4 regions of the Alkalimarinus coralli genome follow, and region 2 is predicted to be linked to each of the others. Evidence: riboswitches for the same ligand, from Rfam matches in the RefSeq annotation. Region 2 holds a riboswitch; each other region holds the start of a gene.

The links. Region 2 has a riboswitch for cobalamin ahead of MY523_RS16320 (energy-coupling factor ABC transporter permease). Riboswitches for the same ligand answer to the same signal wherever they lie in the genome.
Positions count from the first base shown of each region.
Region 1: linked by a shared signal. The riboswitch ahead of MY523_RS17765 (CbtB domain-containing protein) and the one ahead of MY523_RS16320 (energy-coupling factor ABC transporter permease) in region 2 are both predicted to bind cobalamin.
Region 3: linked by a shared signal. The riboswitch ahead of MY523_RS17245 (ribonucleoside-diphosphate reductase subunit alpha) and the one ahead of MY523_RS16320 (energy-coupling factor ABC transporter permease) in region 2 are both predicted to bind cobalamin.
Region 4: linked by a shared signal. The riboswitch ahead of bluB (5,6-dimethylbenzimidazole synthase) and the one ahead of MY523_RS16320 (energy-coupling factor ABC transporter permease) in region 2 are both predicted to bind cobalamin.

Region 1 is NZ_CP096016.1:3,956,547-3,964,079, reverse strand. Features, by position in the region: gene MY523_RS17785 (cobyrinic acid a,c-diamide synthase CobB) at 1-508, opposite strand, end outside; gene cobO (cob(I)yrinic acid a,c-diamide adenosyltransferase) at 511-1,143, opposite strand; gene MY523_RS17775 (AAA family ATPase) at 1,140-3,044, opposite strand; gene MY523_RS17770 (CbtA family protein) at 3,075-3,923, opposite strand; gene MY523_RS17765 (CbtB domain-containing protein) at 3,994-4,179, opposite strand; cobalamin riboswitch at 4,268-4,434, opposite strand; gene MY523_RS17760 (GGDEF domain-containing protein) at 4,671-5,849, shown strand; gene MY523_RS17755 (methyltransferase) at 5,926-7,116, shown strand; gene MY523_RS17750 (DUF6160 family protein) at 7,203-7,533, opposite strand, start outside.
Region 2 is NZ_CP096016.1:3,645,468-3,652,587, reverse strand. Features, by position in the region: gene MY523_RS16340 (zinc-binding dehydrogenase) at 38-214, shown strand; gene tehB (tellurite resistance methyltransferase TehB) at 463-1,029, shown strand; gene MY523_RS16330 (DUF3185 family protein) at 1,254-1,472, shown strand; gene MY523_RS16325 (MATE family efflux transporter) at 1,497-2,825, opposite strand; cobalamin riboswitch at 3,022-3,164, shown strand; gene MY523_RS16320 (energy-coupling factor ABC transporter permease) at 3,199-3,879, shown strand; gene tnpA (IS200/IS605 family transposase) at 3,965-4,381, opposite strand; gene MY523_RS16310 (RNA-guided endonuclease InsQ/TnpB family protein) at 4,403-5,467, shown strand; gene MY523_RS16305 (sphingomyelin phosphodiesterase) at 5,773-7,089, shown strand.
Region 3 is NZ_CP096016.1:3,844,105-3,851,637, forward strand. Features, by position in the region: gene MY523_RS17245 (ribonucleoside-diphosphate reductase subunit alpha) at 1-2,321, opposite strand, end outside; cobalamin riboswitch at 2,486-2,744, opposite strand; gene MY523_RS17250 (ion transporter) at 2,932-3,735, opposite strand; gene MY523_RS17255 (hypothetical protein) at 4,069-4,473, shown strand; gene MY523_RS17260 (fatty acid cis/trans isomerase) at 4,638-7,118, shown strand; gene MY523_RS17265 (Yip1 family protein) at 7,310-7,533, opposite strand, start outside.
Region 4 is NZ_CP096016.1:1,286,078-1,293,610, forward strand. Features, by position in the region: gene MY523_RS05690 (NAD-dependent epimerase/dehydratase family protein) at 1-25, opposite strand, end outside; gene MY523_RS05695 (HD-GYP domain-containing protein) at 534-1,820, shown strand; gene MY523_RS05700 (MFS transporter) at 1,842-3,113, shown strand; gene MY523_RS05705 (YchJ family protein) at 3,103-3,612, shown strand; gene bluB (5,6-dimethylbenzimidazole synthase) at 3,628-4,410, opposite strand; cobalamin riboswitch at 4,454-4,706, opposite strand; gene MY523_RS05715 (haloalkane dehalogenase) at 4,852-5,775, shown strand; gene MY523_RS05720 (BaiN/RdsA family NAD(P)/FAD-dependent oxidoreductase) at 5,924-7,102, shown strand; gene MY523_RS05725 (hypothetical protein) at 7,140-7,533, opposite strand, start outside.

The sequences.
Region 1 (7,533 bases), 310 kb from region 2:
TGTTGGCGATAATGCCAGCAAATGGCAGGGAGGGGCGGTACTGGGTTAAACCAAGCGCAATAGCGCCCACAGTCTGTGCCATGGTGGGGGCGCTGATAATGGCCGCGACAGGTATACCAAAATACTCTGCCAGATCAGCACCGCTTGGGTCGCCATCATATAGCCCCATGACCCCTTCAATCAGAATAAGGTCGGCATCTTTTGCGGCTTCATATAGATAATGACGGCAACGCTTTTTGCCAACCATCCATAAATCAAGCTGCTCTGCCGGGCTGCCAGCCGCTTGCTCAAGTATGAGCGGGTCTAAGTAGTCTGGCCCTGTTTTAAAGACCCGCACTTTACGGCCCTGATTACGGTGATAACGAGCAAGCCCGGCAGTGATCGTTGTCTTGCCCTGGCCAGATGCGATAGCACTGATAAACAGGGCGGGGCAGAGTACTGCGCCTCCCTGTTTAGTTGGCTCATCTATCTGTTGGTCAAAGGTGTCATTCTGCTCTGGCCTCAACATGGTTACCACTCAATGCCTATTTGGGCTTTAACACCTTGGCGGAAAGCATGTTTTTCGTCCTGTACAACACTAATCGTATCCGCGATGTCTTGCAGTGCTCGATGCATGGTACGACCGGTGATAATCACGTTTTGATGTGCCGGGCGATTCTTTAAGGCCTTAATGACCGGTTCAATATCCAGGTATTCATACTTGAACATATAGCTCATCTCATCAAATACCAGAATATTATAGTTTGGGTCATTCAGCATTACTTCTGCCTGTTTCCATGCTGCCTGGGCGGCTTCAATATCCTTTGATTTATCTTGGGTTTCCCAAGTGAAACCGTGGCCCATTACATGGAAGTCGACTCGGGGATGGTCTTTGAAAAACAGGTATTCGCCTGTGTGGCGACGGCCTTTTATAAATTGGATGACGCCAGCTTGCTGCTCATGCCCCAACGCTCTTGCCATGGTGCCAAACGCTGAGCTGCTTTTGCCTTTGCCGTTCCCCTTCATCAGAATCAGCACGCCTCGCTCTTCCGTTGCCTTGGCGATACGCTCGTCCACAACGGCTTTCTTTTTTGCTTTGCGGGCTTGGTGTTTGGCTTGTTCAGCCGCTTCAATTTCTGGGCTATGTTTGTCGTTATTACTCACAGAAAAGCTCCATTTATAAGCGGTGGCTCTGTTTCAAGGCGGTCTGGCAAGTCATCAATATGTTGATAGTTGGCATTTAACAGGGCTGCAATTGCGCGGCATCGCTCTAACCGAATAGCGTGTTGTTCGGTGTCAATCACTGTAATGACTGCACCCGTAGACGCGCTGATGGATGAAAAAGCTGAAATATCATCGTTTGATCGCCCGTCAGTCAACACGTACAGGTGAAGGTTTTTACTGGGTGCGCGAGACTGTGCTTTGTGAAGTAGTTCTTTAGCTTGCGCCAATGCTTTACGAAGGGGAGTGCCGCCGCCGAGTGTGATCTGATTGAGTATGGGGTCAATATCCTTAGGTGCGCGCTGAGGGTGAAGCAGTGTGCTCACTTTGTTGTTGCCGAACGCGATAATCGCCAGTTCTTGACGCTCGAGGTAGCTCTGATGAGACAACTCCGAGACAGCGCCTTTTGCTTTACCCAGTGACTGCTGGCTGCCGGTTGATGCTGAACTGTCGATAAGCACCAGGTTAAGCTGCCCCGGTTTTTGCTGGGGTTTTAGATAATGTAAGGTCGAGAGTCTCGCAGGTGTGCCTTTCTCAGAACCTCGAATATTGGAATCCCGAAGCCGTTGAATATTTTGCCCATCAGTCAGCGTTGGCACCCAAGCGACTCGTTGTGCTTTTTTTGTCTGGCTTCTCAGGCCTAACGCATAGGCACTTACTTTTGCGTTGCCGAACCCTTTTTGGCCATGTGTAATGTTGGATTTAACCCTCTTCTGGTCTCTGGTCTTGGGTTTATTGATAACCCGTTTGCCTGAAGTTGCCATCGCACTGGGTTGTATTGCACCCCACTGTCCTTCGTTATTCTGCTTTTTATTACTCGGCTCTTCTGAGGCTCCGTTGGAACCAGCCTGGGAGCGAGGTTGTTTAAATCGAGAGCCACGGTCGGCATATGGACGGCTTCCCTGTGATGGAGGTGTTGCTGCATCATCGGGAGAGTGGTTTTTATGTTTTGGAGGCTGAGGTTCATTTGGCGGTGTTGTCGTACGGCGATGGGCAAGCACAAACTCTTCAACTTCATCGATATGCTGAGTGCTGACTTTCACCTCTCCGTGCCATGCCGCTTGGGCTTTGGCAGCTCGCTGTAAGGTAATATCTGCTCTCAGTCCCTCGACGCCTGATGCCTCGCAGCGTTCAGCGATGTCGAGCTGTTCTGCCTCTCCGATAACAACCTCCGGTAACAACGCCTGAGCGCATACCAATTCATTGTGAATCGTTTGCTGTTGTTCGGCGTGGCGCTCTAGAAAGGAGACTGGGTTGTCATCAAATTCTAAGCGCTTCTTTACTGCTTCAACTCGCTGTTTTGGGTTAAGTCTTTCATTTATATCAACAAATAACCCAAACCTATCTTGTAATTGAGGACGTAATTCACCTTCGTCGGGGTTCATTGTGCCGATCAATACAAATTTACTTTCATGCTCTTTGGTAATGCCATCCCGCTCAACATGGTTGATGCCGCTGGCAGCAACATCTAACAACAAATCGACTAAATGATCGGGTAGTAGGTTGACCTCATCAACGTAGAGAATGCCGTTATGGGCTCTGGAGAGAAGGCCAGGTGAAAAGGCAACTTCGCCATTCGCCAGTACGCGTTCAATATCGAGTGAGCCGACGAGTTTTTCTTCCGTTGCGCCTAAAGGCAGTGTCACAAATGGCTTGGTTGATTTGGTAAGTGAGTGCTCACTTAAAAGTTCGCCAAGTCCTCTTGCCAGTGTGGTCTTGCCCATTCCTCTCGGGCCACTAATCAGCACGCCACCGAGCTTTGAGTCTATCGCAGATAAAAGCAGCGCCTGCTTGAGAGCGCTCTGGCCTACGACGGCGCAAAATGGATAGTGATATGACTTCATTTGCCAAGACCTCACAGGAAGGCGCTGCAATTAAGCGGCGCCAGTCGACTCTTCGTCAGGTAGTTTGAACAAGGTATTAATGGCGATGGCCGATAGAAGGCCCAGGCAAACCCAGAATACGCCGTTTACCACCGTTGTTGCCATTACAAACTGACCAACAAGGGCCTCAAGTGCTGCGACTGCATTTGCATCCGGGTGAGCAAAGCCGTGCATCGCTGGCTGCGGAGCTCCCAGAATATGGGGGATGGCAATAACCAGCAATCCACCCCAGCGTAAAGCACCTTTGCCAAACGCGAGTAGGCCCAGACCCAGGGAGGTAAAGGTTACCGCCAACAGCCACCAGCTTTGTCTGCCTTCAAGTGCTGCGGCCTCCATGCCTGGTATCTCTGGTGGAAGCCCCAGCGATGGAGAGACAAAAAAGGATAGATACCCTGCAAGCCCCCAAAGTAAGCCTGCGACCGGGCTGGTTTTGCCCGAAAGCGCCATGCCACTAATAACCACCAATGAAAAACCAATGGCCATCAGTGTGCTCGATAAAAAGGTGAAAAATGTTCTCTCTGCGCCGTCTTCAGGGCCCCATGCCTCCGGGTCGTGAGAGTGTTCCTGAATATGCTGTTTCGATGCGGTGTCTGAGTTGTTTTCGAGCGCCTCAAAATGGCCGCTGATGTTTTCAGACGTATGGTGTGCCGGGTTGCTGTGATCATGTGCCGTTGCTTCGCCTGCTGCCATGTCTGTGCTAGACGGGAGTTCGTCTGCTATTTCATAGACTTCTGCCCCTAAAATAATAGGCGTGACTTGAAAGTGTTGCAGGGTGCCAAGAATAATGCCCGCGAGCAGGCCTGCCGCTACCGCAGCAAATACAATATTTCTAAAAAACATAAGAGTTCTCGAATGCTAAAAGGTATTTAAGATAAACGTTAGGTGTTTAGCGTCTTTTCCAGAGTCCTTCTTAGTGGCAAGGGAAAGCAGCACTATGACGCGTATCGTGAGCTGCATTGTGAGCAGCATCCATTGGCAGTAAACCAACAGCGAATACGATTGTTAATCCGAGAATAGCGGCAGCTAAAATTTGTGAGCGTTTAGAGGCTGCTACAGAAGTGGTTGTTGCATGAGTGTTTGAAACTTGAGTTGTCATGATGAAATTGTCCTTCGTGCTCACCCGCACTGAAATGAGGAAAATAAAAGCACACTGCGCTGTTTAGGGCTGTGTGGTTTGTGCGCTTACAGCGTGATGTCCAGGGGCTGGTATCGGACTCATGGCGTATATCGCCACCTACCGTTGCGGGGGCAGTGTAGGCTTTACGATAGCCGGTTGCTATGCGGACCTACTTCCCATTTAACTTGCTCATGAGTAACAACATGAAGCAAGACCTCTATGACTGTCAAATGCTAACAGAGAGTGCCGATTTGTCAATTGAATGAACTGTATTTAGCCATTTTGAAGTATATAAAAACAACTATGACCGCTCATCATACCTATTTTCACTTTGATGCAGGCAATCATATGTGGCTTAGGTGTGAATTGGTCGATAGCTGGTACAAGTTTGCAAAATAGTGTTAAAGCCGCTCTACTCTTTCTTGCCTGGTTTGCATCTTCTGATACGCTTAGTGTATTCGGAGTGAAAAATGCTAAGAGTCAGAAAATTGATGGAGAAATACGGTAATCCATTGGAGTGGACTGCCGGAACGAGAGCTGCCTTGCTGTTAGGTTTAACGCTGGCAGTGCATACGCAGTATTTTTTATGGGCTTATTATCAGCTATCTCCTTTGGCTCCAGAGGCCAACCAGAATTATGTTAACATTGCGTTTTTGAATCAGCACAAGATTTACCTGAACAGCATATTGCTGCTGTCTATCCTGCTATTTGTATTGGTGTTATTGCTGCGCAGGCGTTTCCCCAACAGCGAGTTCCATGAATATATCGCAACCCAGTATTTTTCTTTTACGTTGCTCTATTGTGCTTATGCCGTTGGCACTATGTCTGTGGCTACCGGCGTTGTGCTGGCAGGCGCGCCGGTAGTGGGTTTTATTCTTTTTAATCGCAGAGCGGTGATACTGGCGTTTACGATATCGGTTATTGGGCAGTGGGTTGTTTCCTATAGCTCTACGTTTGGCGATATGCCTTACGCGCCGGTGGTTAAAAACCTACAGGAGGCAGACGGGGCGCTCAGTCACTTTTGGCTATATACAATGTATTATTTTGCGGCACCTCATCTTATTGTTATTACCGTTTTTGCCTATCATGTGTTGAGCCGGTGGCGGCAGCGAGAAGATGAAATCAGGCAATTAAGTTTAACTGATCCGCTCACCCACCTGAGCAACCGAAGAAGTGTACTGTCTAGCCTTAGTCTTGAGCATGAACGAAGTCGAAGGCATGGGGCGTCGTTCTCAATATTGTTGGTGGATTTAGATCACTTTAAACGTATAAATGACTCATGGGGACATCCCGCCGGTGATCAGGTTCTGGTTGAGACAGCGAAGACACTGAAAAACAGTGTTCGACAGAATGATCATGTTGGGCGTTATGGTGGTGAAGAGTTTTTGGTTATTCTACCGGGCACAGATACAGAGGGTGCTTATCAGCTTGCAGAGCGTTGCAGGGAGCAGTTGGAGCGCATGAAAATTCTCACGGCTGACGGGTCAATGTTAAGAATAACTGCCAGTATGGGGCTGTTTTGTAATGAGCTCCTGAGTTCTGCCTCGACAGAAAAAATGCTGCACTATGCTGATGAGGCTCTCTATAAAGCTAAAGAGGGTGGCCGAAACCGAGTGGTTAAGTTCCTGCAAGAAGAACTTGATACCTGAGCCTGACTTGCCTTTTTCTGAAGGTGAGGGTGATAAAAAGCTAGACCTCTGTGTTTAGGGGTTATTATCATGGTGTATGCGAGCTACTTTCCAACGTCTTGACCATATACTCATCCAATATGCCAATATATGGCGTATATCTCCTTTCTCTACCCCAAAACCATCTTGGTTAAATAGTCATCCAGCCCTTACTCAGTGGCTGCTGGCATTATCAGATGATGATGTTGATCGATTGCAAGGTAATGATGATCTGTTGTGTCAGCAGGTCGGGGATTACCTACCCGTCGCTCAAGAAATTCATTCGCTTATCCAGGTTCCTTCTTGCCAACAAAAACAACTAACCGGAAGAACTTATGCATGGCAACGCGATGTTCCGGGCCGCAAGGCAGAGCAAATTGAAGCGTTTGCCGCTGCGACAGGGAAGATTACAAGCCCGCTTATAGAGTGGTGTTCTGGTAAGTTGCATTTGGGGCGATACTTGGCAGAACAGTTTAAAGTGCCGGTGCTGGGTTTAGAAATTAACGCCAATTTGGTGCAGCAAGCAAATCAGCTGGCCTGCCGAATGCACAGTGATGCCCGGGTGGAGCAGTGTGATGTATTAGATCCTAATGTTGTACAAAAGCTGAATGCACACCAGCACGTCATCGCTTTACATGCTTGTGGCGGCTTGCATGCAAGTTTGTTGCAAGGTGGTGTGGAAAAACAGGTGAAACGTATAACGCTTGCGCCGTGCTGCTATCACCGCTTTAACCAAACTTCAGTATATAACCCCTTGTCTAAAGCGGCTAAAAGTAGTGAGTTGATACTTGATAGTGATGACTTGAGAACGGCTGTTCGACAGAGTAATACTGCGCCAGAAAGGGAGCGAATTAAAAGAAAGAGGCTGCAAATGTGGCGGCTAGGCTTTGATTTGCTCCAGCGGGATATAAGAGGGATTGATGGGTATTTGCCCGTTCCGTCGTTATCTGTAAAGCTGCTGGACGGCGACTTCCGGCAGTTCTGTGAGCATGTTTCACATCTTAAAGAACTCTGTCTTCCAGGTGGGTTGCGCTTTAATGACTATGAAGTCGCTGGTGAAAAGCGATTCTTTGAATACTCTCGCTATGAGCTGGTGCGAATGACGTTTAGACGGGCGCTGGAATTATGGCTGGTATTGGATCGTGTTATGTATCTAGAGGAGCATGGTTATCGTTGTGAGCTGACTCAGTTCTGCCCGACAGACTTAACGCCGCGGAATTTTCTTATTGATGCTGTGTATACAGCCTGACGGTTTGTACAACAAGGTATTGGCGCTAATTTGCTGTTGTTTAACCTCCCTCCCGGTTGACTGATCGGGAGAGAGGTTAAGGTATTTTAATGTCCGTATACATCCATTGTTGCAGTGAATTTCAGGTCGGTGATGTATAAAGATCCAATGCTGTTGGCGCCTATCTTGATGTCTTCAACATCCATATCAGCGGAGAAGTCAATAACATCAACCATTAGCCCTTTGTTGCTTGCGCCCATGGCTACAGTAGCTTGGGCAAAGTTGCCATTCGGGGTTCCTGATGGGCGACTGTTATCCATCGTAAAATTGCCAATAGATACATTCATGAACGGTATATCCATTGAACCGCTGTCAACAGCAAAGAACGCGTTTGCCCAGAGGTTAGATGTATCTTCGCTGATTACAATATCAATAGGG
Region 2 (7,120 bases):
AGTGCTGATAGAAGAAACCATGCCAGCTTGAACCCATTTGATCAGCGCATCTGCGTCTGCCGAGTGTTTAGAAATGTTCGCTCAACTAAGAGAAACAGGCCAATTAAAGACCTTGATTGACCGTCACTTTGGTTTGCCTGCGCTGGAAGACGCCTATGCCTACAGCCGAACGGGCAGGGCAAGGGGTAAGATTATTATTGATGTAAAGGGATAGGTGTTTACTCTTCAAATATTGCATCGTCCCTTAAAGCCTCAGTATTAATCAGGGCTTTAAGGGAGTCTTTCTAGTTAAAGTAAGCAACGATTTCTGTGTCGGATCAGGCCGGTGCGGAGTGAGAGGCAAATAGGGTTTTCACCTCATCACCCCACGAGCTAATCATCTGATTTATTTATATTCATAATTTAATTAAGCAATATTAGTAGTAAAATAATGACCCTCATTTTTCAAAAAAAGTGGTTACCATGACTGTTGATCTAAATAGCCGTTACGGCTTGAATTCTGCGCATAGTGAAGTGGTAGATGCGTGTAAAATTATTGAGCCGTGCGATACGTTAGACATGGGGTGTTCGAATGGGCGTAATGCGTTGTATCTCGGCCAACTCGGGTTTAATGTTGTTGCGGTAGATGCTAACCCTGGTGCCATTGATATGCTGCAAAGCATTGTCAGTGAAGAGAAGATGACCAATGTTAAGGCTCAGGTGTACGATATTAACAATGCCTGCCTTGGTGTGGACTATGGGTTTATTGCTTGTACCGTAACTCTCATGTTTCTCGATCCTGCTCGTGTTGATGCGGTTATTGCCGATATGCAAGAGCGTACTCTCGCTGGCGGATATAACCTGATTGTTTGTGCCATGAGTACGGAAGAGCACCCATGCCCGGTTCGCTTCCCTTTTACCCTGAAAGCAGGGCAGTTACGTGAGGCTTATGAAGGCTGGGAGCTGATAAAGTACAATGAAGATATAGGTACAATGCACAATGGTGCGCAACTGCAGTTTGCGACCATGTTAGCGCGGAAACCTGGCTAAAACAAAAACCATATCATCGTTATCGCGTTTGATTTTCCGTATCCATTGTCACTCCCGCGAAGGCGGGAGCCTATGCAGGTCGCTTGCTTGGCTCCAACCTCATGTTTATAGTGAACAAGAATGACTTCCTGTCTCACCTTCCATCTTAACTTTTGCACCATTGAATATTTCATGACAAAGTATGGATCTGAGTTGAATTAACTGGTGTATAGAAAGAGAATATAATGGCTTTAAGTGGAAATACCCCCATACCAAAAATAATTGCGCTGACATTATTGGTGTTTGGTATTGGTTTGTTGTTTTGGGCGTATGATATGTCTGGTTCTGCAGCCAACCAGTTTACATCAGCATTGACTGGCTCCCACTCGGATAAGGTGATGTATACCGGCATCGGCGGAGCGGTTAGCCTGGTTGTTGGAATGTATCTGTTTTTTAGAAAATAGATAGTTCCAATATTGTTAGGCACCCTATGAAGGGTGCTTCTCAAGCGCCTTTTTAAACCCTTTCTGATATAACATCCACGCCATTAACCCCGCAGCCAGGTTGCCAACCAGCGCGCCACTCATCAACCCGTCTAACGCATCGATTTGACTACCAATCCATAGCAGCGGTAAGTAGCAAAGGAACAATCTCAGGCAAGAAATCAGCAAGGCTCGCATCGGTAACCCCATGGCGTTGCATACCGATACCATGATCATACAGAGCCCCAACGCACCGTAACTAAAGGGGACTTTTAACAGGTAATGTTGCAGTACCTCGGCAACGGATAAATCGGTCGTCATCAGGCTGGTGATATTGTCCGAAAGCAGCAGCCAAATGATGGCGATGGCAAGCTGCCATAGCAGCACGAACTTAATTGCGATGTTAACCAGCTGGCGAATACTCTCCAAGTCTTTTGCCCCCCAAAATCGGCCTATCATTGGCGGCATTGACATGGTTAAGGCGAGCACAATGACGATTGAGAAAAACTCCAGCCGTGTTCCCAACCCCCATGCAGCAACAGCGGCCGTTCCGTAGGCCGCAACCAAGGCAGTGGCAAACATCGCCGAGAGTGATGGCATAAACTGGCTGAGCATGGCCGGGCCGGTGATATTCGCTAATTGTTTGATAGACGATGGAATAGTGCCCGGTTGAAACTTGAACGCTAACCACTGGTGCGAGATGACTTTTGGGTAGACGATTAACGCGCCAATGGCGAATGAGGTAATGGTTGCATAGGGTGCCCCCGCCAGCCCCCAGTCAAACACAAATATGTATAAAGGGTCTAACGCAATATTTAGCAGGCTGGTCACCACCATGGTAATGCCCGGTAGCATAGTATTGCCGTGCGCTCTGCATAGGCTGTAGCCAAAATAAAGCATTGCCCCTACCCAGGCGCTGATTAGCCAGGGTTTCCAGTACAGTGACAGGGTTGCAAGCAGCTCAGGTTCGCCGCCTAACACTTCAAGTATGGTGGCTCGCGAAAACCAGAGGATTAAACAGAGAATGGAAATAGCCACTGCGCCAATTATTACCACCAGCCCGCCAAGTTGTTTGGCATGCTCTGTCTGCTCGGCCCCCAGCGCTTTGGATATAACGGCGGTGGTTGCTATCCCAAGCCCGACTTGCACGCCGATAATGAGCTGGTACATCGGCACGGTAAACCCAACTGCTGCAAGTGGTGCGACCCCGAGTTGACCAATGAAGGCGCTGTCGGCCAGTTGAAAACTCATCAAAGACAGCACACCAAAAAGCATTGGCCAAGTCATGTGGAAGAGTGTTTTAGCCAGAGATGTATCGGTTGCCAGGTTAGTCATTTTTGCTTTGGTCGCATTATTTATAGAGACAAGAGAATCGCCAGTTTATCTTAATCAAGGCGGGAGGGGTAAGCGCGATTAGCAACTGTGTATAGAGGTTGAGTGATTAAGGTCTACCGTTGTGGCTTTTTCTACACCATGGCTGCGACATATTGTCTCAAATGTCGAAAACGAGTTGACGGCCATCTGGTGAGTCAATAACTTAGCCGCACCAAGTATAAGGGGAAGACCGGTTAAAGTCCGTCGCTGCCGCCGCAACTGTAAGCACTCGATGAGTTATCGCCGTTATGGGGATCAAAGAGTGCAAGCCAGAGTACCTGCTTGGTGTTCACTGCAATCTATTCGGATCGGAATAGCCACTAAGGAATTTATTATGCATATTGAACCCGGTGTCGTTGAAGGCACGAAAATCGCCCTGAGTTATGGAACCGCATTGTTGGCCGTAGGTGTATTGGCCAAAGTAAGTTATGAAAGTATTAGGCAGGGCGGTCTTAAGCAACTGCTGGTAAAAAGCCTGTTGGCAACACTGAGTGTTTTTGTTTTCTTTGAGGTGTTGCCTCATCACCCGGTCGGGGTTTCTGAGGTTCACCTTATTTTGGGTTCAACCTTGTTATTGATATTGGGCGTAGCGCCTGCGGCTATTGGCTTGGCGGCAGGGTTGCTGATACAGGGTATTTTCATGGCGCCTTTTGATTTGCCGCAGTATGGTATGAATGTCACTACATTGTTGGTGCCTTTGTATGGTATGAATATGGTTGCCCGGAAAATAATTCCGGCGAATGTGGCCTATAAGGATATTACGTATTCGCAAACTTTGAGACTTTCTCTGACTTATCAGGGAGGAATCATTGCATGGGTTGCTTTTTGGGCGCTATATGGCGGGGGCTTTAGTGCTGAAAACCTCAATGCCGTCGCAACATTCAGCTTGGCATACACCTCCGTTATTGTGCTTGAACCGCTGGTAGATTTGGCGGTACTGGCCATCGCCAAGGCTGTTGGCCCGCTACAAAGCAGTCGGTTTTTCGAGAAACGATTGTTTGAAAAAGCCGCATAATAGAGCCGGCTATCGACTCTGACTAAAATTCGCGCCATGCCCCGTCCTTTAGGGCGGGGAAGGATAACGGAAACCGCTTCGCGGTTTAATGGTGGCTGTTTTGTTGCTCGATGTATTGCCTAACCACACTGATAGGTGCACCACCGACACTTCCCGCAAAGTAGCTGGGACTCCAAAGAGCATTTTTCATGTAGGCTGATTTTATTAGCTCGGGGTGATGCAATTTCAATTTCCTACTGGATACCCCCTTCAAGCTATTAACCAATTTTGATAAGCAGACTTTGGGCGGGAAGTTCACTAACAAGTGAACATGGTCTCCTTCACCATTGAACTCTGCCAGCTCAACATCGAACTCTTTGCATACGACTAAAAACAGTTCATGCAGCGTTTCTAAATGAGCGGAATTAAAGACAACATGCCGATACTTGGTCACGAAGACCAAGTGTGCATGGAGCATAAAAACACAGTTTCTACCTGTTCGATAAGGCTTGTTTTCTTTCATAGACCAATTATACTCAACTCTATGAAAAAGACAAAGACACTCCGAGTTCGTGTAAGAGATAACCACGCATACTTGCTAGGCCAAATGGCTCGGCAAGTTAACTATGTGTGGAATTTTCTCAACGAACTAAGCCTCCGCTCGGTCAAAGAGCGTGGTGTCTTTATGTCAGCCTATGACTTGCAGAAGTACACCGATGGCGCTGGCAAGCTGTTAGGCTTGCACAGCCACACGGTTCAAGAGATTGGCAAAGAATACGTTACCCGTCGTAAGCAATTCAAAAAGGCCAAGCTGAACTGGCGCAAGTCTGGTGGTGTTCGCCGCTCACTCGGCTGGATACCGATCAAGACGGGCGCGTCTAAATGGAAAAACGGCCAAGTATTCCACAACGGCCACCACTTCAAGATTTGGGACAGCTACGACCTGTCGAAATACAAGTTCCGTTCGGCCAGTTTCAGCGAAGACGCTCGTGGACGCTGGTACTTCAATGTCGTAGTCGATGTTGAAGCGGAGCAATCAACAGGCACACAAGCTGTTGGTATCGACTTGGGCTGTAAAGAAGCGGCTACGTCTTCCCACGGCGACAAGCTGCTTGGTCGTAACTATCGCACCCTTGAAGCGAAGCTGGGTCTAGCTCAACGCGCTCGTAACAAAAAGCGGGTGAAGGCGATCCACGCCAAAATAGTAAACCGCCGTAAAGATGGTATTCATAAGTACACCTCGAAACTTGTACAAGAGAATGCAGCCGTCTTTGTCGGGAATGTATCAAGTAAGGGTCTCGCTAAGACAAAATTAGCCAAGTCAGTGCTAGATGCTGGCTGGGGCATGATGAAAACAATACTGGAATACAAGTGCGATCACGCAGGTATTGTTTTTGATGAAGTTAACGAGGCATATACAACCCAAGCCTGTTCGTGCTGCGCGGTCATACCCGACAGCAGTCCGAAAGGTAGGACAGGACTTGGAATAAGAGAATGGACTTGTAGTGCTTGTAACACTACGCATGATCGAGATATTAATGCAGCCAAGAACATTCTTGCGGTGGGGCTACACCGTCTTGCGGAAGGAAAGGTAGCGACTACTCCGTAGTCGCCCTAGTCTTAGGGCTGTAATGGCCCTAAGAATCCCCTTCGTTTACGGAGGGGAGAAGTCAATAAAGCCCCATCAGCAGGTGGGGCTTTTTTTGCCCTGGCAGCGCCTCAATAAATTAGTGACTACCTGTTCACAATTGCGCAATTTGTCCCTCTTTATGACGCGTTCTGTCCCTCATGTTATTTTTTTTGTCTTTAAAATACGGCCAGTAAATCTAGATGTCGTTTAGTAACAGAAGCGTCATGAAATAATAATAATTCGAATTTATATTCGACGGACTTTAACTTAGAAGGGCAGCTCCCATGCGCAGTAGAATATCGCTTTTTATCTTCAGCATTCTGATCTCGACGATCAGTTGGGCTGAATCGTACGTCTACCTCACTAACAGCACGATGGAAACATTGACGCTGAATACCGTGCAGACGGGTCACAATAACATTACCCATGGCAACGAATGGGAGCAGTTGGCCAATACTGTACCGCCTTTAGCCACGGTTAAGTTTCTTCGTTATAACCGTGATCAGGGAATCAAGTGGGGTAAGACTTACTACTTTACGACAACGGTTCAGGGAGCGACTAATTCAGTTGAGCTTCAGCAGAGCCTGGTAGGCACCATGACATTTAGTAAAATGTGGCTCTCGGCTGAAAATGATCCTTGGCACTATGATCGGGATATCCACAAGATTCCAATGAACTTTGACGGTAAAGACTCAACCTTAGCGTTTCGTTCTCAGTATGCCCGTGCCGCAGGTGATGATATTTACTACGTGATCAATAATGATTGGAAGACTGAAACCCGAGAAGCGGCCAGCAATAACTTTAAAGTGCTGACATACAATACCTGGGCGCTATTACCCGGCATTGAAAGTAAAAACACCCATGCCCGCCTTGATACCATCGCTGAAGAGATTGTTCAGGGCTATGATGCCATTGTTTTCCAGGAGCTGTTTGACCCTGCATTAACGGCACATTTTCGCAGTAAAATTAGTGCAGAGTACCCCTACCTGACAGACATTCCGTTTAAGTTTGGTAAGCTATTAACAGGTGGTTCGTTTATCGCCAGCCGTCACCCTATTATTGAACATGATGATGCCGTGTACAGTGCCTGCCGTGCAGATGGCTGCCTGGCATCCAAAGGCATGAACTACGCGAAGATTAACAAAGGCGGAAAAATATATAACCTGTTTGGCACCCACACTCACGCGTATACAACGCCGGATGATATCGCTGTTCGTTTTGCTCAATTGGCGGAACTAAAGGCCTTTATTAACAGTAAAAATATTCCTGCCAGTGAGCCTGTGTTGATGGCGGGTGACTTTAATGTGGATAAAATTCATTTTCCTCAAGAGCATTACGACTTCTTGGCGCTGATGAATGCTACTGAGCCAATGGCGTTGGGTGAATACCCTCACTCTTACGCAGGGCCTGTGAACGTATACGCTGATGACCAGTATACTGAGTATCTGGACTATGTCTTGTACTCAAATGAGCACCAGGCTCCCATCTACTCTCACAACAAGATGCTGGTGCCTCGTAGTATCGAGTCTGACCACTTTACTTCTTGGGACCTATCAGATCATTACCCGGTTGCGAGTGAGTTTGTATTTCCTGTGCAATAATCTGTTAGTTCAAAACAAAACGGCTATCAAA
Region 3 (7,533 bases), 200 kb from region 2:
ACAATATTGGAGATCGTTGCCGTTGGGGCAATAGCCATGACGTTCGAGTTGCGCATACCGTGTTCTTTAATTAAATCTCTAACCGGCTGCCAATTGAGTTGCGTCGATTCATCAAACACAGAGTAATGATCACCGCGCTCTGAACTTAGCAGCTTGAGTGAATCAATAGGCAAAATACTCTGACTCCACAATGACCCCTCATAACTCTCATAAGCGCCCCGCTCTTTGGCCAATATTGCAGAGGCTTCTATGGCGTAATATGAAATAAGTTCCATTGATTGATCGGCAAAATGAACCGCTTCAACACTGCTGTAAGGGAGTTTTAAGGCATAGAGCGCATCCTGAAACCCCATAATCCCCATGCCTATCGGGCGATGACGTAAATTGGCATTTTCCGCTTGTGGCACTGCGTAGTAGTTAATATCGATCACGTTATCGAGCAAACGAATGGCAGTCTTGATGGTTTTCTGTAGATGCGCCTCATCTAGCTCGCCATTTTGAATATGGTTCACCAAATTGACCGAGCCCAAGTTACAGACGGCAATTTCATCTTCACTGGTATTAAGGGTGATTTCTGTACACAGATTGGACGAGTGAACAACGCCACTATGCTGCTGAGGTGAACGTATATTGCAAGGGTCTTTAAAGGTAATCCAAGGGTGACCTGTTTCAAATAACATTGAAAGCATCTTGCGCCACAGACTCTTGGCCGAAATCGTTTTAAACAAGCGCATCTCACCCTTTGCTGCCATCGCTTCATACTCTTGATAACGGGTTTCAAACGCTTGGCCGTATAGATCGTGCAAATCGGGTGTGTCGTTAGGTGAAAATAAGGTCCAATCTTTATCTTCAAATACCCGCTTCATAAACAAATCAGGAATCCAGTTGGCGCTGTTCATATCGTGAGTTCGGCGTCGCTCATCACCGGTATTTTTACGCAACTCTAAGAATTCTTCGATATCGAGATGCCAGCTTTCCAAATAAGCGCATACAGCGCCTTTGCGTTTGCCCCCTTGATTGACCGCAACCGCTGTATCATTAACCACTTTCAGGAAGGGGATAATACCTTGAGACTGGCCATTAGTGCCTTTGATGAGAGAGCCCAATGCTCGTACTGGCGTCCAGTCGTTGCCTAAGCCACCCGCCCACTTCGACAGCAGTGCGTTATCTTTCATGCCATCATAAATACCCGCTAGATCATCGGGGATGGTGGTCAAATAGCAAGATGAAAGCTGAGGTCGATTAGTACCCGCATTAAATAAGGTCGGGGTCGAGCACATATAATCAAAAGACGACAACAGGTGATAAAACTCAATAGCTCGCTCGGTCGGGTCATCTTCTAAAAGCGCCAGGCCCATCGATACCCGCATAAAGAAAATTTGGGGCAGTTCAAATCGAGTTTCGCGCCAATGAACAAAATAACGGTCATACAGGGTTTGCAGGCCAAGGTAGGTAAATTGAAAATCTCGCTCTGGCATCATCGCTTCAGCCAAACGCTTGATATCAAAATTAAGTAAATCCGCCGACATAATTTCTAGTTCAACCCCTTTATTAAGCGTCAAACGGAGTAAGTCGACGTAAAGGGTTTTCATATCTTTAAAAGAGCTTGGCGGCTCTACAGCCAAAAAGCGGCAAGCCTCTTGTTGCATCGAATCCAACAGTAGTCTTGCGCTGACATAACCGTAATTAGGCTCTTCTTCTATACGTGTACGCGCTGCCATAATCAGTGCGGTGGCAATATCTTTTTGTTTTATGCCGTTATAGAGGTTTTTTTGTGCGTTCTCGAATAAGTCATCGGCATTCACATCATCTAAGCCTGAACAGGCTTCATAAATGATGGTTTTGATTCGGCCTATATTAAGCGGCGATTCTGACCCATCTGCATTCAATACTTTAATGTTGGAGTGTGTAGTGGTCTTAGTGTGAGCAGATATTTCAGCATCACCTTCTCGAGTTTTACTATGCGCTTCACGGTACAAGACATACGCTCGCGCCACTTTGTGCAGCCCTTGTCTCATCAGGCCTAATTCGACCTGGTCTTGAATTTCTTCAATAGGGATAGCACTGCCTTCGGGCTTATTTTTGAAGAAGCTTGCGCTAATGGAGTGCGTCAGTGCATCGACGGTTTCTTTGACCCGTGTTGAGCCGGAGGCAGAACTGCCTTCAACCGCCAGAATGGCTTTGGTTATAGCGGTAGCGATTTTCGCATCATGGTAAGGAACAGCTTGGCCATTGCGTTTAATGACCTGAAATAAACTAACCGCATCGGGATTTGCTAATGGAGAGTCAGTACTCTCTTGAGCAGATAATTCTGAAGACATGATAAAGCGCCTTTGTTTTTAATTCGCGTAAAAAGACAATAACTTCGCGAAAAGGGCGGCATGACATAACCGTCAGGCACACAAAAAACAAAAACGTAGGAATACATTTTCATTACCTTATTCGCGAAGGTATGATTGTTTCTCGGAACACAATGGTTAAGTTCATCGTGACGAGATCTTGGGCAGGTCTTCGGACTTAGGGGCCATCAAAAGCATATTGCTTTATCGCCTACAGCGACGGCTTGCTGTTTAAGGTGCTTCTAGTACCAAAATTAGGGTCTACCAGTACCCATAAACAGTGCCTGAGTGTCTGCCACTCGTGTCGCGTTCGTTCCCCAATACCGCTGCGCGTCAGTTCCGGATTCTCACCGGATTCCCTCTTAGTTCTACGATGTTGTTCAAACAAAAAACACAACATAGACGCAAAAAACCAAAGAAAAAGCACTATATATCGCGCTAACTAAATTATCAACATTTGATTTTAGCTCTAAAGAGCTCTCCCGCTTTGCAGGCTGCGCGCTAATAAAAAACCCATAATAAGGTGCACATTAATACTGCGCATTTATTATGGGCTTTGACTCAATACGCAATCTAGCGAGTTTGCGTTAAATCATTGTTTCTTTTGCATATCCACTATCATTTTCTTTAACTCTCTTATCTCGCAATGAAGGTCTACAAGCGTTGGCTCTCCCTCGTGTTCAATTTCCCGAGCTTTCGCATGTTCTTCTTCCATTACATTAACAACAATGCCAATCACCATGTTTAAGAAAGCAAACGCGGTGAAGAAGATAAACGATAGGTAAAATACCCAGCTCATCGGATAGACTTCCATCGTTTCGTATTGAATATCAGTCCAATCTTCAAACGTCATCACTCTGAATAGCGTCAACATCGATATAGCGATATTTCCCCACAGTACGGGGTTGATTGTGTTGAACAAAAAACTGCCAATCGCTGCATAGATGTAAAAAATAATGAACATCAGCAGCATGACATACCCAAGTTGTGGCAGTGCTTTGATTAACGAGTTAATAAGAATTCGCAGCTCTGGAATGACCGAGACCATCCTGAGTACCCGAAACACCCGGACTAACCTGGCAAGCAAAGCCATCTCAGAGTCATTAATGGGGATTAAACTAATCACCACCACCAATGTATCAAACACGTTCCAGCCACTTTTAAAAAACTCCCTTTTATGAGGCTCGGCAATAAAACGAATGGTGATTTCAACCAGAAAGAACAGCGTTATAAACAGATCAAGAAATTGGGTGAACGAAACAGCTGAATCGGGCAACTGATAGGTTTTGGCACCAATTTCAAGCGCCGACACGATAATGATAAAAATAACAAACAGCTCAAATAGTCTATTACTTTTGAGCCTGAAAAAAGCATCTTGGATGGCTGCGTAGTTCATTGATAAGTTCGTTTACAAATTGATGGTGAATGGAAAGCTGGCATTTTACCGGAATATTAAGCCGCGTATTAAAAAAATATAAAAACAACACCTGTTTTTACCCTGTGCCTGCTTTTACCCTGTACTTATAGAACCACTGGCCTTTGCCAGCAGCAACTTCCCGTATGTGGAGCCTCAATGCACGCCTTTCAATGACGTTGTTTGATCATTTATGTAGTGGTAAGTACCTATAAGGCACTTATTGAGGCGTGACTTGTATCAATATCCGGTTTATTCAACATCATAAAATACCACTTAAGAGGTGTTTTTATCATCACATTAAGGAGACGGATAATGAACAAAATATTATCACTTGTACTGCTATCAGTTCTGGCATCGGCAACTCAGGCGGCGGAAGTATATCAGGGAAACGCGGCTGCCAAACTGCTCATAGGAAATACGCTGGAGGCAAATTATAAAACGGCTGGCGAGTGTGGCCGCAACGTCTTTTACGAATATTACGAAGAGGGCGGTAAAATTTTCGGCAGAGAACGGAAGATGGAACAGCAGGGCAGCTATACTCACTATATTGGCAACTGGAAGGTTGAAGACGGACAGCTTTGCACCTCGGTTTATGGTCGCCCCTATTCATGCAGCAGCTACGAAAAAGTAGGAGAAAACACATTCAAAAGGAGCTCAGACAACATGCTCATTAATAATGTGAAAATTCATAAGGGCAAATATCGACCTTGTTCGTAGCCATTCCGATATATCGTCATAGCCTAGTCATAATAAACGGGCACCGGGTTAACCCAGTGCCCTGATATTCCCGCTTCAAATACAAACATAGCCCCCCTCTTTGCCTGCTTATCATTTTCCCTTACAATTCAGCATACATACATTAACTACCCGATCAGTTTAATATGCCTGCATCTCGCTTTATTCGCTATTGCCTCCTAACCATTATGACCGCTCTAGTGGTTGCCGGCTGCGCCAGTATTTATACCACCGATTATGATGCACTGTATGGCCCTGCTGAAATAAAAGATCGCACCATTGGCTGGAGTGAGTTTCAAGGGCGAGTCGACAAAGGGCATGTCTCTTTTATTAAAGACGTCAAACCGATTCTCGACTCTCGATGTGTCGCTTGCCATGCCTGCAATGACGCGCCTTGCCAGCAGAAGCTGACCTCTTACGAGGGTATTGATCGTGGCGCCAACAAAGAGCTGGTTTATGATGGTGGCCGGTTGACGGCAATGGAGCCAACCCGTCTGTTTATCGATGCGAAAAGCACCGAAAAATGGCGAGAGAAAGGCTTCTACCCCATCCTCAATGAACGCATTGAGAACGCAGAGGCTGATCTAATGGGGTCGCTTCTTTTTCGGGTATTGAACCAAAAGTTCATCAACCCGCTGTCTGACCATGGCGGCTCCCCCCAACCTCTCCCCGAAACATTTGACCTTAGCCTTAACCGGAATCAACAATGCCCGACTATCGAAGAGTTTGATTACTATGAGGAGAAAAACCCGCTCTGGGGAATGCCATTCGGGCTACCGGGTTTAAATGTTCAGGAACTCTCAACCATCAACCAATGGCTCTACGAAGGAGCAAAGTTCGAACCACCCGCACCGTTTTCAAATGAGTCACAAAACGCTGCCCGCAAGTGGGAAAAGTTCTTCAATGGCTCGTCACTCAAGCAGCAGCTGGTTTCACGTTATCTTTATGAACATCTATTCCTGGGCCATCTTCATTTCAAAAACAGCCCAGACCGAGAGTTTTTCAAACTGGTGAGATCTTACACACCTCCCGGTGAAGAGATTGATGAAGTACCCACGGTAAGACCCTACGATGATCCTGACACGGACCGAGTGTACTATCGTCTGCGTCCGATTAAAGCAACCATCGTAGACAAAACACATCTGGTTTATGAACTTAGTGATAAGCGTATGGCGCGATTCAAGCAGCTGTTTCTCGAACCCGACTATAAGGTTGAATCTCTGCCATCCTACGAGCCGAAAGTTGCATCTAACCCATTTAGGTCATTTGCGGCAATTCCTGCAAAATCGAAGTACACCTTTTTACTCGATGAAGCCCAGTTTTTTATTGGCGGGTTTATCAAAGGACCTGTTTGTCGTGGTCAGATCTCGCTCAACGTCATTGATGACCATTTCTGGGCAATGTTTCTAGACCCCGACAAAGACCCTGTTAGCCATGATTCTGTATTTCTTGCGCAGCAAGCAAAAAACCTTCGGCTCCCGGCTGCAAAGGAAGATACGCTCAACCCAACCAATATCTGGTTCAGGTTTGCACAAGCTCAGAAGCGTTACCGCCAGGCAAAAAACGATTACCTCGATAAACGTTATCAAAACAGTGTCGAAAACAGCTTGGGCAGTATCTGGAATGGCCGCAACGACAACCTGAAAGATGCCGCTGGCAACCCTATACCCAATGATAACGCGGCACTCACCATCTTCAGGCATTTTGATAGTGCGACGGTTGTTAAAGGGTTTGAGGGCGGCGAACCCAAGACCGTGTGGATTATCGATTACCCAATATTCGAGCGTATTCACTACCTGTTGGTCGCAGGATTTAATGTATATGGCAATGTTGGCCACCAGCTATCAACCCGGCTTTACATGGATTACCTGAGGATGGAATCTGAAAACAACTTCCTTGACTTCCTGCCATCCGACCAGCGAAAACCAATGAGAGATAGCTGGTACCGAGGCGTCGGAACCAACATTATCAGCTACTTCGATAATCCGCTGACAGGCACCGAGCGGGAATCACGCGTGCGATATCAAACCAAAGAGTACAAAACTGAGCTATTGGGTTATATCGAAAACCAGTTTGCAGGACTTGACCTAACCGACCCGATCAACCGGTGTATGGGAGACGGCAATATAAACGCCTGCTCAGCAGGAGAAACCTCGGATCTTGAAAAGCGCATTTTTCCGCACATGCAGCAGCTGGCCAGCATAACAGGACATACGCTCAAACCGATACCTGACCTGGCATACTTAAAGGTCATCTCATCACGGGCTGATGAAAAAGCCGTAAGCTACTCGCTTATACACAACCGCGCTCATACAAATATCTCTTACCTGTTTAATGAGGACTCAAGGTTAGAGCCAGAAAACGATACATTGACCGTAATACCTGGCTATATTGGCAGCTACCCGAATTTCTACTATCAGGTCAATGAAGCTCAGTTAGCCGACTTCATAGTCCAGCTCACATCGATTAAGACCGCAGAAGATGAAGATCGCTTTATACGGAGTTACGGCATAAGGCGAACTGACACCCGATTCTGGGCGTTTAACGACTGGCTAAACAAGGACTACATGCGGCAAGCCCCCATCACAGCAGGCTGGTTCGACCTTAATCGTTACGAAAATAAGTGAAGAGAAGGCAGGGCAACCTACCTTCGTAAAAAGAGTTAAGCTTGTCATCCTCGCGAATGCGGGGGTCCATAGATCTGTAGACTCCGTTCAAAATGGATTTCCGCCCACCCCGGAGTGCTCTCTCCTGCTTCGCAATTCACCTTGTGCGCGGGAATGACAGTGCGGGTCATTCTTTGTTAAGTCAGTGCCATTCAGCTCACATATACCGGGCCAACACCGATACTCCAGACAACAACACTAATCGCCAGTAGCCCAACCAGCATTACCAAGCCCACAGTGAGCACAGAGGTTGCGAACATAAACCCGCGCTCTTCGGGAATCTTCATCAGAATAGGCAACCCCTCATACAAGAGATAAACCGAATAGGCCACCGCCGCAACACCGGCCAGCATATTAACCCACAGCACCGGATAAA
Region 4 (7,533 bases), 2.4 Mb from region 2:
TGGCACCCGTAACCAGAACCTTCATGATACATTCCTTATCTGAAACCGTATTGAATTGTTTGAGACCTCTGCAAGACTGCTGCGCTTTTTTATCATTTTTTGCCTTGTCTTTGTTTCGCTCAGAACCTTGTCTTTGTTTCGCTCAGAACCTTGTCTTTGTTTCGCTCAGAACGTAGTGCAAAGGCCTCTTATTATTTTAATGGGGCAATATAAAATCATATAATGACCCTTGGCCATTTATATTTCAAGGCCAAAGATAACGATCTATAGATGGGTAAGTTTAGGTTAGCTTTGCTAGAATCAGAAGAATATAAAATAGAGACTTTTGCACGACTACTGTGCTTGCAAATACGGCGTTAAAAAATGACTCAAAATGCTCATTTATGAATAATAAACTCCGCTTTTTCGTCATTTTTTGCCTTGTCTGTGCTTCGCTCGCAACGTCGTGCAAAAGCCTCTAATAATACGTGAGCAATATTGCCGACAGCATAATGCTGTGTGAAACAATAGACCACTTAGGTTGGAATAGATGTATGAATTCGTTTAAAGCCAATAGTAACGCCGCTGACATTGGGCTGGGGCCGTCTTACTCAGGCAAGCTTCAACATGGCGAATTTCTGTTCAACGAATTTACCCGCTTATTTGATCAATATGACCAGCTTGCCCAAATTCATCAACAATATGGTAATGAGCAAAAACTCCGCATTCTCTGCTATCAACTGTCTGATTACCCCTCTTTGGTAGAAACCTTTAGGGCTCTATGCAGCAATGACGAGGCGTTGCTTGATAAGTCGCTCTTTTGCAGTTGGTTTTCCTTTTTGCTGGCGGATCAGTTAAAACTGTCGGTAGTGGATACCAAAGATTTATTTATCGCAGGCTTGGCTCAGGAGCTTGCAAAGGCAGGCCAGGCGCAGTTAGGTGATTCGCCCGCTGGTGAGGTGGGGGGTGAAAATAATGAAACTAATACGTTGGGGCAGGTCACTACAGCCGATGAGGTGAGACGGTTTTTAGATAGTATTCCCAGGCTATCTGAACAGTTAAAGGTTATTGTAGGCTCCCACCACGAGCGCCTTGATGGAACGGGTTTTCCAAGTGGTAAAGTAGAGCACTTGTTTTCACTGGTAGAGAAAGTTCATGTCGTAGCGAATGAAGTAATCGAGCTTAGTGGCCGATATTCCGCCACGCTTTATGATTTTATGCCTGTGTTGCCGATTCTGAGGTTAAATGCCTCAGTCTATGACCGGAAGATCTACTGCGCGGCTTTTAAACTGCTAAGCGCTGGGCAGGAACTGCATGGTGGACAGGAATCGCATGATTACGAAGCATCAGAGCAACGCGGCACGGGACAAACGGCTAGGAGCAATTCAGATAGCTACGTTCATCGTAATCTCAGCATTCAATCGTTAATAGACAGGCAGAATAGTTTGCTTTTGGTGTGGCCTCATCTGCTTACCGCAGCCGCTGAAGTGTCTGTCCTGGAAGATAATCTGCCTGTTATGGCGTTAAAGCAGATTGCCAGAAGGGCCTGGATATTGGCTACCACGGCAGGAATACTCTCAGACGACCTGTTATTGTGGCTCACTCAGGTAGATAACCCAGCAGAAGTGAGATCGGAACTTGCTGAGTTAGACGTACTACTGGATGAACTGGATGGCATTATCTCTACTTATCAGCACAAACTGGAAACGTTTACGGGGCTAGCGAGAAACCAACTGGACGAGGCTAAGCACGCCATGCTGGTAAGATTATGTGGTGACTTGAAACCGCCGCAAGAAACGTTTGATCTTGAAGAATTTACAATTTTAAATATGTGCGACTAACCAACGAGCATTCCTGACTTAATGTTATTTTCAGACTCAAGAAACAGGTCGCTGCCTGTTTTTACCGTTGTTCTTCTATCTTCACTCTATTTCTCGCAGGGTTTGCCGTCAGGCTTTTTAGCCCACGCATTGCCTGCACTGCTTCGTGAATACGGTGTCTCGGTAGAGTATATTGGCCTGTTAAAATTGTTGGCGCTGCCATGGTTTTTAAAATTCCTATGGGCACCCTTTGTTGATCGTACAGAGCTAGGCAAGCAGGGGCCACACCGCGGCTGGATTTTGTTGATGCAGTCATTGCTTGTCGTATTAATGATGTTGCTATCATTCTCTTCACCCAGCGCTCTGTTTGGATCGTTAATTATCGTATTCTTTGTGATTGTTTTGATGATAAACACAACCGCGGCAACGCAGGATATAGCAACGGACGGTTTAGCCGTAAAAATGTTGCCTGAGCGTTGGCGCGGACTGGGAAATAGCATTCAGGTGTCTGGCTTTAAAATTGGCATGATCTTGAGTGGCAGCCTCTTGCTAGTGAGCGTTGATAAACTCGGTTGGGCAATGTCATTTCAACTCATGGGCCTGATCTTATTTGTGTTGCTGCTACCCGCGTTCTTATTTAAAGAGCGATCAGCCTACCCGGAATCACATGCTGAAAACCTCCCCTCGATGAGCAATGAGCGTTGGTTTGACGCCTACAAAGGCTTTTTTTCTCAACCAGGCATTGTCTATTGGTTGGCTGTATTGTTTACCTACAAAATTGCCGACTCGTTGGGCTCAGGAATGATTAAACCGCTGCTTATTGATAATGGATACAGCCTGACCGCGGTTGCTGAACTCACCTTTTGGGCCTCAATCAGCGGGTTGCTCGCTGCTGTCGCGGCAGGGTTTATCTACTATCGAATTGGGGCAAAGTGGTCGCTTATACTGTTCGGTTTGATGCAAGCGCTTGGTATTGCTGCTTATGGGCTTTTGGCTACAGGCAACGTTAGCAACGATGGGGTCTTTGTTATAGCACTCGTCGAGCAAGCCGCTGACGGCATGTCAACGGTTGCGTTATTTGCACTCATGATGGGACAGTGTAGAAAAGGGCATGAAGGCAGCGATTACACCGTGCAAGCCTGCATTCAGGTGGTGATGTCGGGTATTGTCGGTGCGCTGAGTGGTTTTGTCGCTAAACTCGCCGGTTATGAGGTGCTCTATATGTTGGCCGGGGTGTTGGGTGTACTAGCGCTGATACCGATATACGTTTATTTTTCCAATACAGTTGATGGGGCTAAAGAGAATGAGTCGTGAAATTGAGTGCCCTTGTGGGTATCAAGTCAATGGTAATTCGCTCACTTATGCCGAATGTTGTGAGCCTTTTATTAGTGGTGCAGCCAAGCCTGATCGCTGTGAGCAGTTAATGCGTTCTCGCTATACCGCATACGCGCTGGGCAAGGTAGATTACTTAATTGCGACTTGGCACCCCACTAAACAGCAGGAGCTGGACAAAGCCAGTTTGCGTCAGTCAGCAGAAAGTACAGAGTGGTTACGCTTACAGGTTATCAGTAGTCAGCAACAGGGCGAAAGAGGGACTGTAGAATTTAATGCCTACTTTAAAGAGCGGGATGCAAGTGGCAGCAGTGAAGGGAAAGAGATTCAGGGCTTGCATGAAGTCTCCCGCTTTGAAAAAGTTGGGAATCAATGGTTCTATCTGGATGGTGATGTCGAGTCGGCGGGTCAAACCAAAGTGGGTAGGAATGACCCGTGCCCCTGCGGGAGCGGCAAGAAATATAAAAAATGCTGCGGATAGCGCTTTTACGACGGTTTACCAGTTGCCAGGAAAGTGTTTATCGTCAATCACCTGTGAGACTAAGGTCTCTTCTTCTTTGGTTTTCTGCGCGCCCCATTGGTCAAAGTAGAGCAGGTCGTCGAGCGGCGTTCTATTTAACCAGCCGGCTGTTTCCAGTTCCGGCTTATCAAAAAAGTGGGAGACATACCCCACGCATAGATACGCAATTGGGACGATGTCATCCGGCATGGCTAAAGCTGCTTGCAACGCCTGTTGCTCAATAATGCTCACCCAGCCAACACCTAAACCCTCAGCCCTGGCGGCTAACCAGAAATTCTGCACCGCACAAACACTGCTATAAAGATCCATCTCTTTCATTGATGTTCGGCCAATCACAACAGGGCCGGTACGCTTTCGGTCACAGGTAATACAGATATTGACCGGTGATTCAAGAATGCCTTCCAGCTTGAGCGTGCGATAGGTTTTACTTTTCTCAGACTCAAACATGTTTGCGGCTTTTTCGTTGGCCTCTACAAATGCCTTATGAACGTTCTGTTTGACCTCATCAGAACGTACCACCACGAAGTTCCACGGCTGCATAAAACCGACAGATGGGGCATGGTGAGCGGCGTAAAGAACCCGGCTCAGTACGTCGTCGGGTATTGGATCTGGCTTGAACTGGCCTCGAACATCGCGCCGGTTGAAGATGGTTTTATAAAGACCATCCCGTTCGCCTTGGGTGAAAAATAGTTCGTCTTGGTGCTGGGTTTCTTTTGTTTCTACAGCTTCTTTCGGTTTAACAGTATCTTTCTTTTCCACAGTATTCCCCTTATCGGAAAAGTTTGAGTACGCCTGTCCAAACGTCTCTATTGGCTTAAAGGCCGGTCTTCTGACTTAGGGTCGTCTTGCTCAACGGCCTTCCCGGAAGTTATCTATCAGTATTCCAGTGGCTCACTCTGTGTTGACTTTATGTCTACCAAAAACAGAGCGTTGAACAATCACCATTACAGCGTTGGGCACGTACCGGAGTTTCACCGGTTTCCCGATTCTCCAATACCTGATTAGTGTGTTAATCAATCTAAAAAGGTATTGGCACCTAAAAGCGAGGAAGGAACTTTTGCAAAACCCTATAGTCTTGTCAATATTGAGTGCCGCGAAAACCAAAATAATTAGCTCTGGGCTGCTCAAAGGGGAGGTGAAATCATCATCGTATCGTTATAAAGTTAACGCTGATAAAAGAATAATATAAAAGGAACTACAATGATCAAGTATCTCCGTACACCTGAAAAGTGTTTTGATCGTCTGGTCGGTTACCCATTTCAACCTCACTACGTAAAAGTGGATGAAGGCATGGAAGTAGGGGGCGGTAAGTCTCAAAGCTTACAGATGCATTTTGTCGATGAAGGCGATAGAAACGCCGACCCGATACTTATGATGCATGGTGAACCCAGTTGGTCATACCTGTATCGAAATATGATCCCGATTTGTGCTGCAGCAGGTCATCGTGTAATAGCTCCAGACCTGATTGGTTTTGGCAAATCTGATAAACCGGTTGATATCTCCCTGTTTTCATATCAACAGCACATGGACTGGGTGCAGACTTTTATTGATAAGCTCGACCTGAACAATATCACGCTCGTATGTCAGGATTGGGGCTCGCTCATTGGTCTGCGGCTTGCGGCTGAAAATGCAGACCGCTTCAAAGCGATTGTTGTAGGGAATGGAATGTTGCCAACCGGTGATCAACCGGTGCCAATGGCGTTTCATGCATGGAAGACATTTGCGCTATATAGCCCCTGGTTTCCGATAAGTCGAATCATCGATATGGGCACCTTTAAAAAGCTTTCAGGAGGAGAGCGCAAGGCCTATGATGCACCGTTTCCTTCGAGCAAGCACAAAGCGGCAACCCGCGCCTTCCCTAAACTGGTGCCCGTCTCACCGAATGACCCTGCTACAGAAGCAAACCGGGCCGCATGGAAAGTGTTGGAGCAGTGGGAAAAACCGTTTCTAACAACCTTTAGCAATGGTGACCCGATTACCCGCGGCGGCGATAAATATATGCGCGACCGCATCCCAGGCAGTAAAGACCAAAATCACCAGACGTTATCAGGCGGGCACTTTTTGCAAGAAGACTCCCCTCAGCAGTTTGCGGGCGCCGTAAATGAGTTGTTAGCGTCGATCTAATAGCTTAACCGGGGTTAGTGCTGCGTTCACCTGAGTGTGAATCTACGTTCAGGTGATCCTCTTTTTAAGCGGTTCTGTTAGAATGCCCATCTAATTCGGCCATGCCTGTCACAGCCTTAACTTTACGCCTTATATCAGGAGTTCTCTGTTGTCGCATTATGATGTTGTTGTAATTGGAGCGGGTGCTGCTGGCCTAATGTGTGCCATAACGGCAGGCAATAGAGGACGTAAGGTTCTCGTGGTTGACCACGCAAACAAAGCCGGTAAGAAAATACTCATGTCGGGAGGAGGGCGTTGTAACTTCATCAACATGTACTCAGAACCGGAGAACTTCCTCTCACATAATCCTCACTTCTGTAAATCTGCATTGGTGCGATACACCCAATGGGACTTTATCGCATTGGTTGATAAACATGGCATCCCCTATCACGAAAAAAAGTTAGGCCAGTTATTTTGCGATAACAAGTCGAGCGATATTCTAGAGATGCTGTTGCGAGAGAGTGACGAGGCCGATGTAACGATACGGCTCAATACGTCGGTAGAGGGTATCGAAAAAACGGAACAAGGTTTTGAACTAAAAACCAATACATCAGACGTCACCTGTGAGTCCCTCGTGATTGCAACCGGCGCATTATCGATACCCACCATGGGAGCCACTGGTTTTGGCTATGATATCGCCCGACAATTTGGCCATACCATACATGACACCCGTGCCGGGTTGGTTCCATTTGTTATTACCAATCAACTCAAACCCCTTTGTGAAGCCTTATCTGGCAGCTCGGTCGATACCACTGTTAGCTGTAATGGCCAGACCTTTAGAGAAAATATACTGTTTACCCACCGGGGGATTAGCGGCCCGGCCATCCTTCAAATATCCTCATATTGGCGAGAAGGGGATGAAGTAGAGATAAACTTGCTGCCAGACCGTGAAGCGCAAAGCTGGCTTACCGAAGAACAATCGGCACGCCCCAATGCTGAGCTACGCACCGTATTGTCTGATGTATTCACAAAGAAAATGGCAACGCTTTTTTGTGAAAACTGGTTTGCATCAAAACCGATGAAACAATATACCGCGCCAGAGCTTGAGAAAATCGCCACCCAACTGAGTGAATGGAAAATTACCCCCTCAGGGACAGAAGGGTATAGAACCGCAGAAGTCACTATTGGTGGAGTTGATACCAATGAACTCTCATCCAAAACCATGATGTCTAATAAGGTTGATGGCTTGTATTTTATTGGGGAAGTGGTTGATGTGACGGGGTGGTTAGGGGGCTTTAATTTTCAGTGGGCATGGAGCTCGGGGCATGCAGCGGGGGAGAGGGTTTAGCTAAGGTGTTTAATGAAGCAGCCATACTAAAATACGCTTAATTGAACCAGTCATCCGGGTCTGATTTATACCCTGAATCAACGAGTCTTTCTAGGTAAGTAAACCCGCTATTTACTTTTACTTCATCGAAAACCTGTTTAAATGCTGGTCTTTCTAAGTGAGCCTTTATCCCTAAACACCATGACTCCCATGTGTGCCTAGATATGCGGCCTTTTGCTCTCAAGTAGACCTGCTCGTTCGACAGGTCAAGGTAGTTAAAAACTAGCTCTCTTACCTTTGCTTTGTCTTCTTCAGCAGGCTCTTTACCTATCAATACATCGACAGGCAAATCCATTGAAAGGGATCTGTACTGCTGATCCATGGAGTCTTCAAATTCAGCCTGAGCTTGTTTTTTTGACAACCTTATTTGCCATGCGCCGAATAAGACGCCA